Regions from separate parts of the Streptomyces sp. NPDC050504 genome, predicted to be linked through region 3. Evidence: riboswitches for the same ligand, from Rfam matches in the RefSeq annotation. Region 3 holds a riboswitch; each other region holds the start of a gene.

Region 1 (4,821 bases), on a different contig from region 3:
AGGAGACGCCGGGGTCGTCGCGTTCGACGACGAAGGCGGAGATTCCGGCCGGTCCCGGCGCGCCCGTCCGGGCCATCACCACGTAGACGCCGGCGGCTCCGGCGCCGGAGATGAACTGCTTGACCCCGGTCAACACGTAGTGCCCGCCCTGCCGTTCGGCCCGGGTGCGCAGGGCGGCGGCGTCAGAACCGGCGCCCGGTTCGGTCAGGCAGTAGCTGCCCAGGGTCGCGGCGGAGCAGAGGCCCGGCAGATGGCGTTCGCGCTGGGAGCGGTCGCCGTACCGGTCGATCATCCAGGCGACCATGTTGTGGATGGAGAGGTACGCGGCGATGGAGGGGCAGCCGGTGGCGAGGGCCTCGAAGACGAGGACGCCGTCGCCCCGGCCGAGGGCCGAGCCGCCGTGTTCCTCGCGGACGTAGACGCCGCCGAGTCCGAGCCCGGCCGCCCGGCGGATCACGTCGACGGGGAAGTGCTTGTCCCGGTCCCAGGCGATCGCGTGGGGTGCCAGTTGCTCCTGTGCGAAGTCCAGGGTGACCTCGGCCAGGGCGAGTTGGTCCTCGGTGAGGGTGGTGGTCACGGCGCTCACCCCATCGTGGGGATCGTGAAGCTCGCGCCCTCCTTGACCCCGGCGGGCCAGCGCGAGGTGACGGTCTTGGTGCGGGTGTAGAAGCGGATCGAGTCCGGTCCGTGCTGGTTGAGGTCGCCGAACCCGGAGCGCTTCCAGCCGCCGAAGGTGTGGTAGGCGACGGGCACCGGGATGGGGACGTTGACGCCGACCATGCCGGTGTTGACCCGGCGGGTGAACTCCCGCGCGGTGTCCCCGTCCCTGGTGAAGATCGCCACGCCGTTGCCGTAGGGGTGCTCGCTCGGCAGCCGCAGCGCCTCCTCGAAGTCGGCGGCGCGGACGACGGACAGGACGGGGCCGAAGATCTCCTCCCGGTAGACGCGCATCCGCGGGGAGACCCGGTCGAAGAGGGTGGCGCCGGCGAAGAAGCCGCCCTCGTGCCCGGGAAGCGTGAAGTCCCTTCCGTCCACGACGAGTTCGGCACCTTCGTTGACGCCGATGTCGACGTAGCGCCGGACCCGTTCGAGGGCGTCCCGACTGACCAGCGGACCGAAGTCGGCCTCCGGGTCGTCGGAGCGGCCGATCTTCAGGGTGGCGATGCGGGCCTTGAGCGCGGCGACGAGCCGGTCGGCGGTCTCCTCGCCGACGGGCACGGCGACGGAGATGGCCATGCAGCGCTCCCCCGCCGATCCGTAGCCGGCCCCGATCAGGGCTTCGACGGCCTGGTCGAGGTCGGCGTCCGGCATCACGACCATGTGGTTCTTGGCGCCGCCGAAGCACTGGGCGCGCTTGCCCCGGGCGGCCGCCGCCGCGTAGATGTGCGCCGCGATCGGCGTGGAGCCGACGAAGCCGAGCGCCTGGACGCGCGGATCGTCGATGAGCGTGTCGACGGCCTCCTTGCCGCCGTTGACGACGTTGAGCACGCCCGGCGGCAGCCCGGCCTCCAGGAAGAGTTCGGCGAGTCGCAGCGGCACGGAGGGGTCGCGCTCGGACGGCTTGAGGACGAACGCGTTGCCGCAGGCCAGGGCGGGGGCGAGCTGCCAGAGCGGAATCATCGCGGGGAAGTTGAACGGGGTGATGCCCGCGACGACGCCCAGCGGGCCGCGCAGGGAGTGCACGTCGATGCCGGTGCCGGCGTTGTCGGTGAACTCCCCCTTGATGAGGTGCGGGACGCCCGCGGCGAACTCGACGACCTCCAGGCCGCGTTGCAGGTCGCCGTGGGCGTCGGCGACGGTCTTGCCGTGTTCGGCGGACAGCAGCCGGGCGAGGTTCTCCCTTTCCCCTTCTACGAGTTGCAGGAAGCGCAGCAGTACGCGGGCGCGGCGCTGCGGGTTCCACTGCCCCCAGTCCGCCTGCGCCTCCTCTGCGTTGGCGATCGCCTCCTCGGTGTCGGCGCGCCCGGCCAGGGGCACGTGCGCCTGGACGGCGCCGGTGTTGGGGTCGTGGACGTCGGCGAAGAGCCCGGACGTGCCGGTGGTGTGCTTGCCGCCGATGAAATGGGTGAGTTCACGGACCATGGGTGCCTGCTCTCGTCAGGTCGGATCCGGGGATGGCACGGCGGACTCCGCGGCGGCACCGCACAGGGCGCGCCGGGAGGGGAAGGGCCGTGGGGACTACGAGCGCGCGACGGTGTGCGCGTGCTCCGCCGGATCACCAGGGTCGTGGGTACGGACCGGTGCCATGCGTGTCTGCTCCATCCTCGTGGACAACACGGAACATCCGCGGCCGGTATCCTGACTCCCGGATCCCCGCGCGCCGCCCGCCTTCCCGACAGACCTCGTCAGTGGCGTGTGGATGGCAGCACGCTCCCCGGTCACAGTGGCGGGACCGTGCCGGATTCACACCGGCTTCCCTGCACCGCGGACCTTGTGCGACGAACATATAGTTGGACGTCCTAGTAAGTCCAGACCCACCTCCGCCGCCCGGCCGACCGCCGCGCGCCGCCGGAGTCGCCCCGGCACCGCACGGCGACCGGCCGGGGCGGACACACCGTGACTGGCCAGGGTCGGCACGCGGCGACCGACCGGGGTCGGCACACGGCGACCGGCCGGAATCGACACACCGCGACTGGCCGGGGTCGGCACGCGGCGACCGACCAGGGTCGCCGCATCGCGACCGGTCCGGGTCAGCGCGTGCGGCCGCGCGGCTTCAGGGCCACCGGCGGGAGCGCCGGGGCCGGGATCGGGGCCCCCTCGTAGCCCTTCACCTCGCCGAAGCGCGTGCCCTCCATCCAGTCGCGGCGGGCCTCCTCGATGTCCTCCTGGGACCGCCCGATGAAGTTCCACCACATGATCAGCTCCTCCTCGAAGGGCTCTCCGCCGAGCAGCATCAGGCCCGCGTCGGAGATCGCCCGCAGAGGGAGTTCGGTGCGGCCGCAGCCCAGGTAGAGCATCGAGCCGGGGAGCAGCGCGACCCCGTCGACCTCGGCCTCGCCGGACATGGCGAGCACCGCGTACTCGAAGTCGGGTTCGAGCGGCAGGCGCGCCTCGGCGTCCGCGGCGAGCACCAGGTCGGCCCCGACGATCGGGGTGTACGCGGTGCCGGGCGAGGTCGCGCCGTCGAGGGTGCCGAGGATGACGGTGGCGGTCAGGCCGGGAGCCGTGACGTGCGGGAGCCGCGCGTGGTGCTGGAAGTGCGGCTCGACCTTGCGGTGGGAGTCGGGCAGGGCGACCCAGAGCTGGGCGCCGTGCAGGTAGCGGCCGTGCCCCCGGGGGCTCTGCTCGGAGTGGCTGATCGCGCGGCCCGAGGTCATCAGGCCCAGCTCGCGCGGGCGGATGGTGGCCAGGCTGCCGAGGCTGTCGCGGTGCAGCACCTCGCCGTCGTGCAGCCAGCTCACCGTCTGGAGTCCCTGGTGGGGATGGGGGGCGACCTGCATGCCGTCGGCGCCCTCGATGTCCTCGGGCCCGTAATGGTCCACGAAACACCAGGCCCCGACCATGCGCCTGCCGAGGTTGGGCAGCAGCCTGCGGACCTCGGTGGACGTGCCGAGCTTGACGTTGCGCGGGGTGAGGAGCTCGCGTACCGGCTCCGCCACGACGAAGCCGCGGCCGCCGCAGACTGCGGGGGTCGGCTGGCGATCTAGGTTGCTCATGGTGCTCAACGTAGCGCCGTCGGGGGCCGGCCCGGGAGCCCCACGCGCGAAGTAGTGGAATGTTCAACGAGTGGTCGTTGTTGTGGCGGGCATGAGCGAGAACTACTACGACCACGGGACGGCCGCGGAGCGCTACGAGCGCGCCAAGCTCTTCTTCGACGCGAAGGAGTACGTCACCGCCGCCGGGATCCTCGACGGGCTGGTCTCCGAGGCGCCGGAGCAGGTCGCGCCGCGCCTGCTGCTGGCCCGCGCCTACTACCACTCCGCCCGCCTCGCGAAGGCCGAGCGCGAGCTGCTGGCCGTGCTGGAGCGCGACCCGGTGGAGTCGTACGCCCGGCTGATGCTGGGCCGCACCCTGGAGCGGCAGGGCCGCACGGCGGACGCGGCGCCGCACCTGCGGATGGCGGCGGCACTGTCGGGCGACTTCGGGGACGCGCGGCCGTGAACGGCGTCCGGGCCCGGGGGCACACCCCCGGACCCGGACCCCTAACTCACTCACTCATTCACTCAGGCCGGGCGCCTCAGTACTTCAGGCCCGTGTCCAGCGCGCTCATCAGCGCCCCGTTCGACGTGTCGCCCGACATCTCCCAGATGAAGCCGCCCAGCAGCCCCTTCGACTTGATCCACGCGGTCTTCTTCGCGATGGACCAGGGGTCGTCGAAGGTCCACCACGTGCCGCCCGCGCCGGTGTAGCCGTACGTCGAGACGGACTGCTCGTCGTGGTACACCGTCATGCCCGGATAGGCCGAGAGCATGTTGGAGTAGCCGCGGGTCCCCGCCTCCTCGGGGAACTGGCCGGGCGCCGCGCCGTTGGCCGACTGCCACTCGCCGTTGACGCCTCCGGCCGCGACCTCCTTCCAGCCCCGTCCGTAGAACGGGAAGCCGACGTTCAGCTTGCGCGGGTGGACGCCCGCGTCGGTGTAGGTCTTGATCGCCTTCTCGACGCTGAACTCGAAGGAGTACGGGTCCTGCGCGTCCCGGTAGAGGTTGGCCTGGTGGCCCGTCCTGTTGGGCTCCCAGGAGTTGTCGCTGCCCGCGCCGTGGAAGTCGTACCCCTGGACGTTGGCGAAGTCGAGGTAGTCGAAGATCTTCGTCAGGTCCCAGCCCGCTTCGATCTTCACGGGGTCGGCCGGGGTGAACGCGGTGAGCAGCTTGTGCTGTCCGC
Region 2 (4,821 bases), on a different contig from region 3:
GTCTCGGGGCACCAGAAGGACGTCGACTGGCGCGCGGCCAAGGAGAAGGGCGCGGCGTTCGTCTACGTGAAGGCCACCGAGTCCCACACGTACCGCAACCCCTACTTCGCGCGGCAGTACAACGGCTCACGGGACGCGGGCATGGTCCGGGGCGCGTACCACTTCGCCCTCCCGGACAGGTCGTCGGGCGCCCGGCAGGCCGCGTACTTCGTGGCGGGCGGCGGCGGGTGGCGCGCCGACGGCTGGACACTGCCGCCCGCGCTGGACCTGGAGAACGACCCGTACAGCAAGCGGAAGTGCTACGGGCTGCCGCCGACCGCGCTGACCGGCTGGATCGACGACTTCAGCGACGAGGTCCACCGGCTGACCGGCCGCCGCCCCGTCATCTACACCACGGCGAAGTGGTGGGACGACTGCACGGGCGGCAGCAGGGTCTTCGCCCGGGAGCACCCGCTGTGGCTCGCGCGCTGGGCGGGCTCGCCCGGCGCGCTTCCGGCCGGCTGGTCGTTCTGGACGTTCTGGCAGTACGCCGACGGAAGCGGAAGGCTCCCGGGTGATCAGAATCTCTTCAACGGGTCGCCCGAACAGTTGCGGGCATTCACCCGAGAGTGACCGAAGTCGGCCGAACCCCGCTGTTTCCCGGGCTTTTCCGGCCCTCCCCCGGACGCCGCTCCGGGTCGCCGGAACCCGTGCGGCCAACCGGAGCGCCCCCGCCCCGCTTAGAGACACCGCACAGCCCGTCCCAGTTCACCTTCCGTTCACCCTGGCTCCCTACGTTCATCTGAGCCACTGACGTCAAACGATTGCCTGGGTAAATGGAACACATCACGCTGCTGCTCGCGATTGTGGTCGTGACAGCTCTCGTGTTCGATTTCACGAACGGTTTCCACGACACCGCCAACGCGATGGCGACGACCATCTCGACCGGCGCTCTGAAGCCCAAGACGGCGGTGGCCATGTCCGCCGTGCTCAACCTCGTCGGCGCGTTCCTGTCCGTCGAGGTCGCCAAGACCATCTCCGGCGGACTGATCAACGAAGAGGGCATCAGGACGGAAGTCATCTTCGCGGCGCTCGTCGGCGCCATCCTGTGGAACCTGCTGACCTGGCTGCTCGGCCTGCCGTCCAGCTCCTCGCACGCCCTGTTCGGCGGCCTCATCGGCGCCGCCGTGATGTCGGCCGGCTGGTCGTCCGTCAACGGCAACGTCGTCGTCACCAAGGTGCTGCTCCCCGCGATCGCCGCGCCGATCGTCGCCGGTCTGGCCGCGATGCTCGCGACCAAGCTGACGTACAAGATCGGCAGCAGGGCCGACGACAAGGCGACCGCCAAGGGCTACCGCGCGGGTCAGATCGCCTCCGCCGGTCTCGTCTCGCTGGCCCACGGCACCAACGACGCGCAGAAGACCATGGGCGTCATCACGCTGGCCCTGGTCACCGGCGGCGTCCTGGCCCCCGGCGCCAACCCCCCGATGTGGGTCATCGTCTCCGCGGGCGTCGCCATCGCACTGGGCACCTACCTCGGCGGCTGGCGCATCATCCGCACCATGGGCAAGGGCCTCACCGACCTCGCGCCGCCGCAGGGCTTCGCCTCCCAGACCAGCGCGGCGACGGTCATCCTGGCCTCCTCGCACCTCGGCTTCTCCCTCTCCACCACGCAGTCCTGCTCCGGCGCCGTGATGGGCGCGGGCCTCGGCCGCAAGGGCGGCGTGGTCCGCTGGTCCACCGCCACCCGGATGTTCGTGGCCTGGGGCCTGACCCTGCCGGCCGCCGGCCTGGTCGGCGCGGGCGCCGAACTGCTGACCAAGCAGGGCGACTGGGGTGTCGCCGCCACCGCGGCGCTGCTGATCGCCGGGTCCGCCGTGATCTGGACGCTCTCGCGCCGCCAGCCGGTCGACCACACCAACGTCACGGACGACGAGATCCCCGGCATCGACACCCCCGCGGACCGCGAGTCCGCCGGCGTCGTCACCACCGCGATCGCGGCCGTCACCCCGCCGCCCGCCGGACCCGTCGCCTCCGCGGCCGACCTCGCCGGGGACCTCAAGACCACCATTCCGGCCCCGGCCGGAACCACCACCGACCCGGCCCGCCCGGCCACGGTGTAAGGAAGCGGAATCAGCATGAAGATCGACTGGGCAGCTCTCGGCTCCGTCTTCGGAGTCAGCCTCGTGTGCACCGTGGCCCTGGTGGGCCTGTTCACCCTCGGCATCGTGGGCCTCTCCAAGCAGGAGCAGGCCTCGGCGCAGGGCGGCTCCGCGGCCCTCGCCCGGACCGGTGCCTACGCGTGCTTCGCGCTCTGCGCGGCGGCCGTCACGTACGGCATCTACCTGATCGTCGCCTGAGCCGCGCCACCGGCGCGTCACCTTCGAGGCCCGTGGGGCGGACGGCACTTCGGTGCCGTCCGCCCCACGGGCCTTCGCGCTGCCCCACCGCCCCCGTGTGGGCCTCAGCACACTCTCCGCCGCAGGTCAACGGCGAGTTGACGGGTCTTCGCGCAGCGTGGTGGACTGCCCGAGCCAATACGGCAGCTGCAGAGGAAGCCGGTGCGAAACCGGCGCGGTCCCGCCACTGTGACCCGGGAGACGATCCCCGGAAGCCAGGAACTCTCGCCGCCGGTCACGTCGAACCAGGGCGCGGACACCCTGAGTGAGGACACATAACGCCATGCCCGGCTGCACCGCGCGCCGCCCCCTGCCCGATCCGGCGGGCTGAACCCATGCGAGCCGAGCGAGTCTTCGCCTGGGGCGCCGCTGCCGGTTTCGCCGCGGACCTGGTGTTCGCCGACCCGCGCAGGGCCCATCCCGTCGCCGCCTTCGGGCGGGCCGCCGCCGCCGTCGAGAGCGCGCTGTGGCGCGACCACCGCGGCCGGGGCGCGCTGCACACCGCGGTCTGCGTCGGGGGCGCGGCGGCCGCCGCCGCACTCGCCGCGCGCGCCGCGCGCCGCAGCGCCCCCGCGTCCGTCGCCCTGACCGCCGCGGCCACCTGGGCCGTCGTCGGCGGCACGTCGCTCGGCCGGGAGGCCACCGCGATCGGCGGGGCGCTGGAGGCCGGGGACCTCGACGTCGCCAGGGAGCGGCTGCCGCACCTGTGCGGACGCGACCCGCAGGCCCTGGACGGCGCCCAGATGGCGCGCGCCGTCGTGGAGTCCGTCGCTGAGAACACCTCGGACGCCGTCGTCGGCGCGCTCGTGTGGGGCGCGCTGGGCGGCGTCCCCGGCCTCGTCGCCTTCCGCGCGGTCAACACGCTGGACGCGATGGTGGGCCACAGGTCGCCGAAGTACCTGCGGTACGGCTGGGCATCGGCGCGCCTCGACGACCTGGCGGGCTGGCCGGGCGCCCGGCTCACCGCGCTGCTGGCGACCGCCGCGGGCGGGAACCCGGGCGGCGCGCTGCGGGCCTGGCGCACGGACGCATCGCGCCACCCGAGCCCCAACGCGGGACCCGTCGAGGCGGCGTTCGCGGGCGCGCTCGGGGTACGGCTCGGCGGGACGCTCTCGTACGGCGGGCGGATCGAGCACCGGGCGGTGCTCAACGGGGACGCGCGGGCCGTGGGGTCCGCGGACATCGCGCGCGCGGTGCGGCTCTCGCGCCGGGTCGGCGCGCTGGCGCTGGTGGTCTGTGCGGGGTCGCGACTGGCGGCCGGGGCGTGGAAGCGGAGGCGTACGGCATGAGCGGCACGACAGGTACGGGCACGGGCGGCGGGCTGCTCGTCGCGGGCACCACGTCCGACGCGGGCAAGAGCGTCGTCACGGCCGGGATCTGCCGCTGGCTGGTGCGGCGCGGGGTGAAGGTCGCGCCGTTCAAGGGGCAGAACATGTCCCTCAACTCGTTCGTGACGCGCGAGGGCGCCGAGATCGGGCGGGCCCAGGCCATGCAGGCGCAGGCCGCGAAGGTGGAGCCGTCGGCGCTGATGAACCCGGTGCTGCTCAAGCCGGGCAGCGACCGCTCCAGCCAGGTCGTGCTGCTGGGCAAGCCGATCGGCGAGCTGAGCGCGCGCGGCTACCACGGCGGGCGGCAGCGGGAGCTGTTCGAGCCCGTCATGGCGTGCCTGGAGGAACTCCGGGGCAGCCATGACGCCGTGATCTGCGAGGGGGCCGGCAGCCCGGCCGAGATCAACCTGCGCCGCACCGACATCGTCAACATGGGGATCGCGCGCGCCGCGCGACTGCCCGTGCTGGTCGTCGGCGACATCGACAGGGGCGGGGTCTTCGCCCAGTTCTTCGGTACGACGGCGCTGCTGGGCCCCGAGGACCAGTCGCTGGTCGCGGGCTACCTGGTGAACAAGTTCCGGGGCGACGTGACGCTCCTTGAGCCCGGCCTCGACATGCTGCACGGGCTCACCGGGCGCCGCACCTACGGCGTGCTGCCCTTCGCGCACGGCCTGGGCATCGACGAGGAGGACGGGCTGCGGGTGTCCCTGCGGGGCGCGGTCCGCGAGTCGGTCGTGGCGCCGCCGGTCGGCGAGGACGTGCTGCGGGTCGCGGTGTGCGCCCTGCCGCTGATGTCCAACTTCACGGACGTGGACGCGCTGGCCGCCGAGCCCGGCGTGGTCGTGCGGTTCGTGGACCGGGCCGAGGAACTGGTGGACGCCGACCTGGTGGTCGTGCCGGGGACCCGGGGCACCGTGCGGGCCCTCGCCTGGCTGCGCGAGCGGGGGCTCGCGGACGCGCTGGCGCGGCGGGCCGCGGAGGGGCGTCCCGTGCTGGGCATCTGCGGCGGGTTCCAGGCGCTCGGCGAGCACATCGAGGACGAGGTGGAGTCGCGGGCCGGGAGCGTGGCCGGACTCGGGCTGCTGCCGGTGCGGGTGCGCTTCGAGCGCGAGAAG
Region 3 (4,821 bases):
CGTCAGCACGTCGGCGGGCGGCCCCGAGGCCGTCACCGCCCCGTCGCGCAGCACGTAGAGCCGGTCGCAGTAGTACGCGGCGAGGTTCAGGTCGTGCAGCGCCACCAGAACGGTGGCGGGCAGCCGGCGCAGCACGCCGAGCACCTCCAACTGGTGCCGTACGTCCAGGTGGTTGGTGGGCTCGTCGAGGACCAGCAGCGCGGGCCGCTGGGCCAGCGCGCGGGCGATCAGCACGCGCTGCCGCTCGCCGCCCGAGAGCCGGTCGAAGGGCCGGTCCGCCAGCGCCGCCGCGTCCACCGCGGTCAGCGCCCACGCCACCAGCGCGGCGTCCTGAGCGCTGTCGCCGTCCAGCAGCCGCTTGTGCGGGGTGCGGCCCATGGCCACCACCTCCCGCACCGTCAGGTCGAAGTCCGCGCCCGACTCCTGCACCACCGCCGCGAGCGTACGGGCCAGCTTGCGCACCGGCAGCTTCCAGGTGTCGGCGCCACCCACCCGTACGAGCCCCGCGTCGGGCCGCAGCACGCGGTACACCGCGCGCAGCAGGCTCGACTTGCCGCTGCCGTTGGGCCCCACGAGGCCCACCACCTCGCCGGGCCGCGCGGTGAGGGATACGTCGCGCACCAGGCGGTGCGCGCCCGCGGTGAGCGTCACCCCCTCCACAGCCAGCTCGACGGCCGGTTCGATCGCGCTCATCCCACTCCCCGGCCGGCGTCCTTGCGGGCGTCGCGGCGCATCAGCCACAGGAAGAACGGACCGCCGCACAGCGCCGTCAGCACTCCCACCGGTATCTCCATGGGCGCCGCGACGGTCCGCGCCGCGATGTCCGCCCAGATCAGGAACACCGCGCCGGCGAGCGCCGACGCGGGCAGCACACGGCGGTTGTCGCCGCCCACGACCAGGCGCACGATGTGCGGCAGCATCAGCCCGACGAAGCCGATCGGCCCGGCCGCCGCCACCAGCACCCCGGTCACCAGCGAGAGCAGGACGAACATCCGGGCCCTGAACCTGCCCACGTCGAGCCCCATCGTCGTCGCCGCCTCCTCGCCCGCGAGCAGCAGGTTCAGCGACCTGGCCTGGACGAGCAGCACGCTGACGCCCAGCAGCAGCGCGGTGCCCGGCAGCCACAGCGTGTCCCACTGGACGCCGCCGAGCCCGCCGAGCGTCCAGGCCAGCACCTCGCGGGCCTCGTTGCCCCGCCCGGACGTCAGCAGGATCAGGTTCATCACCGCGGTGATGACCGCGGCCACGGCGACGCCCGAGAGCACCAGCCGCACGGAGGTGATGCGCCCGCCCGTACGGGCCGTCGCGTAGACGAGCAGCAGCGTCACCAGGGCGCCCGCGAACGCGGCGACCGACAGGGACAGCGGGCCGAACAGGCTCAATCCGAAGACGATCACCGAGACGGCCCCGAGCGAAGCACCCGACGAGACGCCCAGCAGGTACGGCTCCGCCAGCGGGTTGCGCACCAGCGCCTGCATCGCGGTGCCGACCACCGCGAGCCCCGCGCCCGTCACCGCCCCGAGGACCACGCGCGGCCCGCGCACGTCCAGCACGATCGTCTCGCGCGCCCGCGACCAGTCGGGTTCCGTCCAGTCGGCGCCCAGCGCGTGGCTGACGATGCCCCAGACCTGGCCGGGGGGCACGTCCACCGAACCGATGGCCATGCCCGCCGTGACGGAGGCCAGCAGCAGCGCGCCCAGCACCACCAGCGTGACGGCGAACGGCCAGCGGCGCGCCCCCTGGAGGAGGGGCGCACCGGGGGCCGGGAGCGCGCCGCGGAGCGGCGCCTCGACCGGTGCCGTCACCTGAACCGCTCCGGGTGCAGACCGCGGGCCAGCTCCTCGACCGCGTACGGCGCCCTGATCCCGACGAGCGTCGCGGTCAGCGGCAGCACGACGAACCGCTTGTTCTTCACCGCCGGGACGTCCGCGAGCGCGGGCTGCGAGAGCAGGAACTCCTTCTTGCGCTCCACGCTGCCCGCCCCCGCGTAGTCGTAGATCACCACGACCTCGGGCCTGCGCGCCACCACCTGCTCCCAGGACGCGTCGCCGAATACCTCGTCGATGTCGGCGAAGACGTTACGGCCGCCCGCGAGCCTCAGGATCTCGGTGCCCAGGCTCTTGCCGCCCGCGGTGAAGGCCGACTTGTCCCCGCTGTCGTACACGAACACGGGCACGGCGGGCGCGCCCCTGACGGCCTTCCCGGCCCGGTCGACGCGCCCCTTGAGGTCGGCCACCAGGCGCGCTGCCCGGTCGGGCACGCCGAAGACGGAGCCGACGGTGCGGACCTCGTCGTAGGCGTCCGTCATCGACACCCGCTTCTTCCCGCAGTACTCGCGGTTGAGGTAGGTGTCGATCCCGGCCTTGTCGAAGGCCTTGCGGGAGCGGCCGTCCTTCTCCGCGAACGCGCTGGCGTAGCCGCCGTAGACGAGGTCGGGCTCGGTGTCGAGGACGGCCTCGAACGACGGTTCCTTCTTGGCGAGTTGGGGAAGCGCCGCGTACTCCTTCTTCAGTTCGGGCAGTACGGCCGAGTCGGGGAAGGCCGTGCCGACGATCTTCTCCTTCAGGCCGAGTTTGAGCAGCAGTTCGGTGGGGTGCTGATGGATGGCGACCACACGGGACGGCGGCTTCTCGTACGTGGTGCGCATGCCGCAGTTGTCGACCGTGACCGGGAACCCCTTGGTGGCGGAGTCGGCCGAACCGCCCTTGTCGGACGCGTCCTCGGACGTGCCGCAGCCGGTCAGCAGCACCGCCGACAGGGCGGCGCCCAGGGCCGCGGCGCGCAGGGTCCCGCGGCGCGGGAGGCGCAGGGAACGGGGTGGGGCGAAAGGGGGACGGGGTGTGCCGTCGTACACGTAGAGCCTCCTGCGGAGTCCGCGCTCCTCGGATCGGACCCGCGACAGGCCAGTGTCCTGACTCCCGGATCGACGTTCCCCCGGCCTTCCCGCGCGGTGCGCAGTGGCCTTCCTCAGGGGTGCACTCCCCGGTCACAGTGGCGGGACCGTGCCGGAATCGCACCGGCTTCCTGTCTCCCGTCGCGGTGATGACCAGGAGATATTACGGTCGGTCGAGTGCGGGGCAAAGGGCGTGCGGCGAACCGTCGCACGCCCCTGCCCATTACTCCCCGCGTACCGCCCGCACCACCAGGCGCTCGGCGTCGTGGTCGTAGGGCCTGCCGTCGAAACCGCCGAAGACCTCGACGTCCGCGAAGCCCGCGTCCTCGACCATCCGCCGCAGTTCGACCGCGCTGTACACGAACCAGACCAGGCTGGTGCGCGTCACCCGGTCGCCCCGCACCAGCACCCAGTCGCTGCGCAGCCTGGCCCAGTCGTCCAGCACCGTGTCGGTCTGCACCAGCAGGTCATCGCCGCGCTGCACGACCTTGGGCGGCACGACCTTGCGGGCCAGCAGTTCCTTGCCCGCCATGTCGAGCAGGACCGTCCCGCCGGGCACCAGGGAGTCGTGCATGGTGCGCAGCGCACGGGAGTTGTCGGCCGGGTCCTCGAAGTACCCGAAGGACGTGAACATGTTGAGCACGACGTCGAAGGCGCCGGGCTGCGCGTACTCCCGCATGTCGGCCCGGACGTACGCGGGCGCGGCCCCGGCGTCGGCCGCCCGCTTCCTGGCGCGCTCCAGCATCGCGGGGCTGCGGTCCACCCCCGTCACGTCGAAGCCGCGCCGGGCGAGCGGCACGGTGAACACCCCGGGACCGCAGCACAGGTCGAGGATCCGCGCGCCGGGTGCGAAGGAGAGCAGCGGCGAGGAGTCCAGCAACTCCTCGGCCTGGGTGTAGCGCTGCTCGGAGAAGAGGAAGTCGTGGAACTCGATCCAGAAGTCATCGTCCTGGAATCCGCCCGTGTGTGTCATCGGGAGCCGGTGTTCCTTCCGTGTCGTGGATGGCGTCGGTATCGGTGGTGGTGCTTTCGGAGCCGCGCCGCAGCGCGAGCAGGAGGGGCGGCAGCAGGAGACACTGGGCGGCGGCCAGCAGCCAGAACCAGCCCGTGTCGCCCGCCCGTTCGGCCACGCCGTACAGCTGCCCGCCCAGTACGCCGCTGGCGCACGCGCCGAGCCCGGCGGCGAGCCGCTGCTGACCGAAGACCACCGCGTCGGAGCGCGAGCTGCGGCGCAGGGCCTCCAGGTCGTTCTTGAGGAAGAGCACGATGTCGCCCAGCGTGATCAGCACGCCGCCCGCCAGCAGCGCTACCCGCGAGCCCTGCGCCATGACGGCCATTCCGGCCGCGAGGCCCGCGAAACCGACGGCGAGCGCGAGCGGGTAGCTCATGCGCCGGATCGTGTCCGAGGCCGGTGGCTGGACGACGATGACCAGGACGAAGCAGACGAGCAGCACGAGGCTGTAGAACTCGGTGGACGCCCGCTCCTGCGCGTACACCGCCATGTAGTGCTGGAAGTGGAAGTACAGGTAGAACGCCAGACCGTTGGCGACGAACGGCAGGACCGCCAGGCCCGTCAGCAACCCCTCGCCCGGCGCGCCCCCGCCACCGGGCCGCGCCTCGTCCGCCGCCGCCGCGGGCAGCCGCGCGTGCCCCACCGCGACGACCGCGAACAGCACGGTCACACCGAGGAACAACAGCCCCGGTGACGACAGCACGAAGGGCCCGGCGACCAGCGGGCCCACCGCCATTCCTGCGTTGAGCGCCGCGTTGCCCGCCGACAGGAACGCCGGGCGCCGCGCCTCGTCCACGCCGTGCACCAGGTACGCCTTGTTCGCCGGGAGGTACAGGGCGGCCCCGCAGCACGTGAGGACCAGCGCGCCCACGGCCAGCGGCGGCCAGCGCAGCGCCAGCAGGAACGCCGCGAACCC

The links. A riboswitch is a leader RNA that binds a small molecule or an ion and turns the genes downstream of it on or off. The one in region 3 is predicted to bind cobalamin.
Region 1: it holds a riboswitch for cobalamin, as region 3 does, so the genes downstream of both, ACIBNE_RS02620 (CoA-acylating methylmalonate-semialdehyde dehydrogenase) here and ACIBNE_RS24520 (ABC transporter substrate-binding protein) in region 3, are expected to answer to the same signal.
Region 2: it holds a riboswitch for cobalamin, as region 3 does, so the genes downstream of both, ACIBNE_RS28485 (cobalamin biosynthesis protein) here and ACIBNE_RS24520 (ABC transporter substrate-binding protein) in region 3, are expected to answer to the same signal.

The regions. Positions count from the first base shown of each region.
Region 1 covers NZ_JBITHO010000001.1:607,119-611,939, reverse strand. Annotated here, with positions in the region: gene ACIBNE_RS02625 (acyl-CoA dehydrogenase family protein) at 1-586, opposite strand, end outside; gene ACIBNE_RS02620 (CoA-acylating methylmalonate-semialdehyde dehydrogenase) at 583-2,082, opposite strand; cobalamin riboswitch at 2,271-2,449, opposite strand; gene ACIBNE_RS02615 (pirin family protein) at 2,691-3,656, opposite strand; gene ACIBNE_RS02610 (tetratricopeptide repeat protein) at 3,748-4,101, shown strand; gene ACIBNE_RS02605 (glycosyl hydrolase family 18 protein) at 4,178-4,821, opposite strand, start outside.
Region 2 covers NZ_JBITHO010000008.1:63,575-68,395, forward strand. Annotated here, with positions in the region: gene ACIBNE_RS28470 (lysozyme) at 1-612, shown strand, start outside; gene ACIBNE_RS28475 (anion permease) at 816-2,102, shown strand; gene ACIBNE_RS28480 (hypothetical protein) at 2,118-2,339, shown strand; cobalamin riboswitch at 2,483-2,624, shown strand; gene ACIBNE_RS28485 (cobalamin biosynthesis protein) at 2,714-3,667, shown strand; gene ACIBNE_RS28490 (cobyric acid synthase) at 3,664-4,821, shown strand, end outside.
Region 3 covers NZ_JBITHO010000006.1:402,411-407,231, reverse strand. Annotated here, with positions in the region: gene ACIBNE_RS24530 (ABC transporter ATP-binding protein) at 1-693, opposite strand, end outside; gene ACIBNE_RS24525 (FecCD family ABC transporter permease) at 690-1,805, opposite strand; gene ACIBNE_RS24520 (ABC transporter substrate-binding protein) at 1,802-2,854, opposite strand; cobalamin riboswitch at 2,884-3,066, opposite strand; gene ACIBNE_RS24515 (class I SAM-dependent methyltransferase) at 3,117-3,866, opposite strand; gene ACIBNE_RS24510 (MFS transporter) at 3,835-4,821, opposite strand, start outside.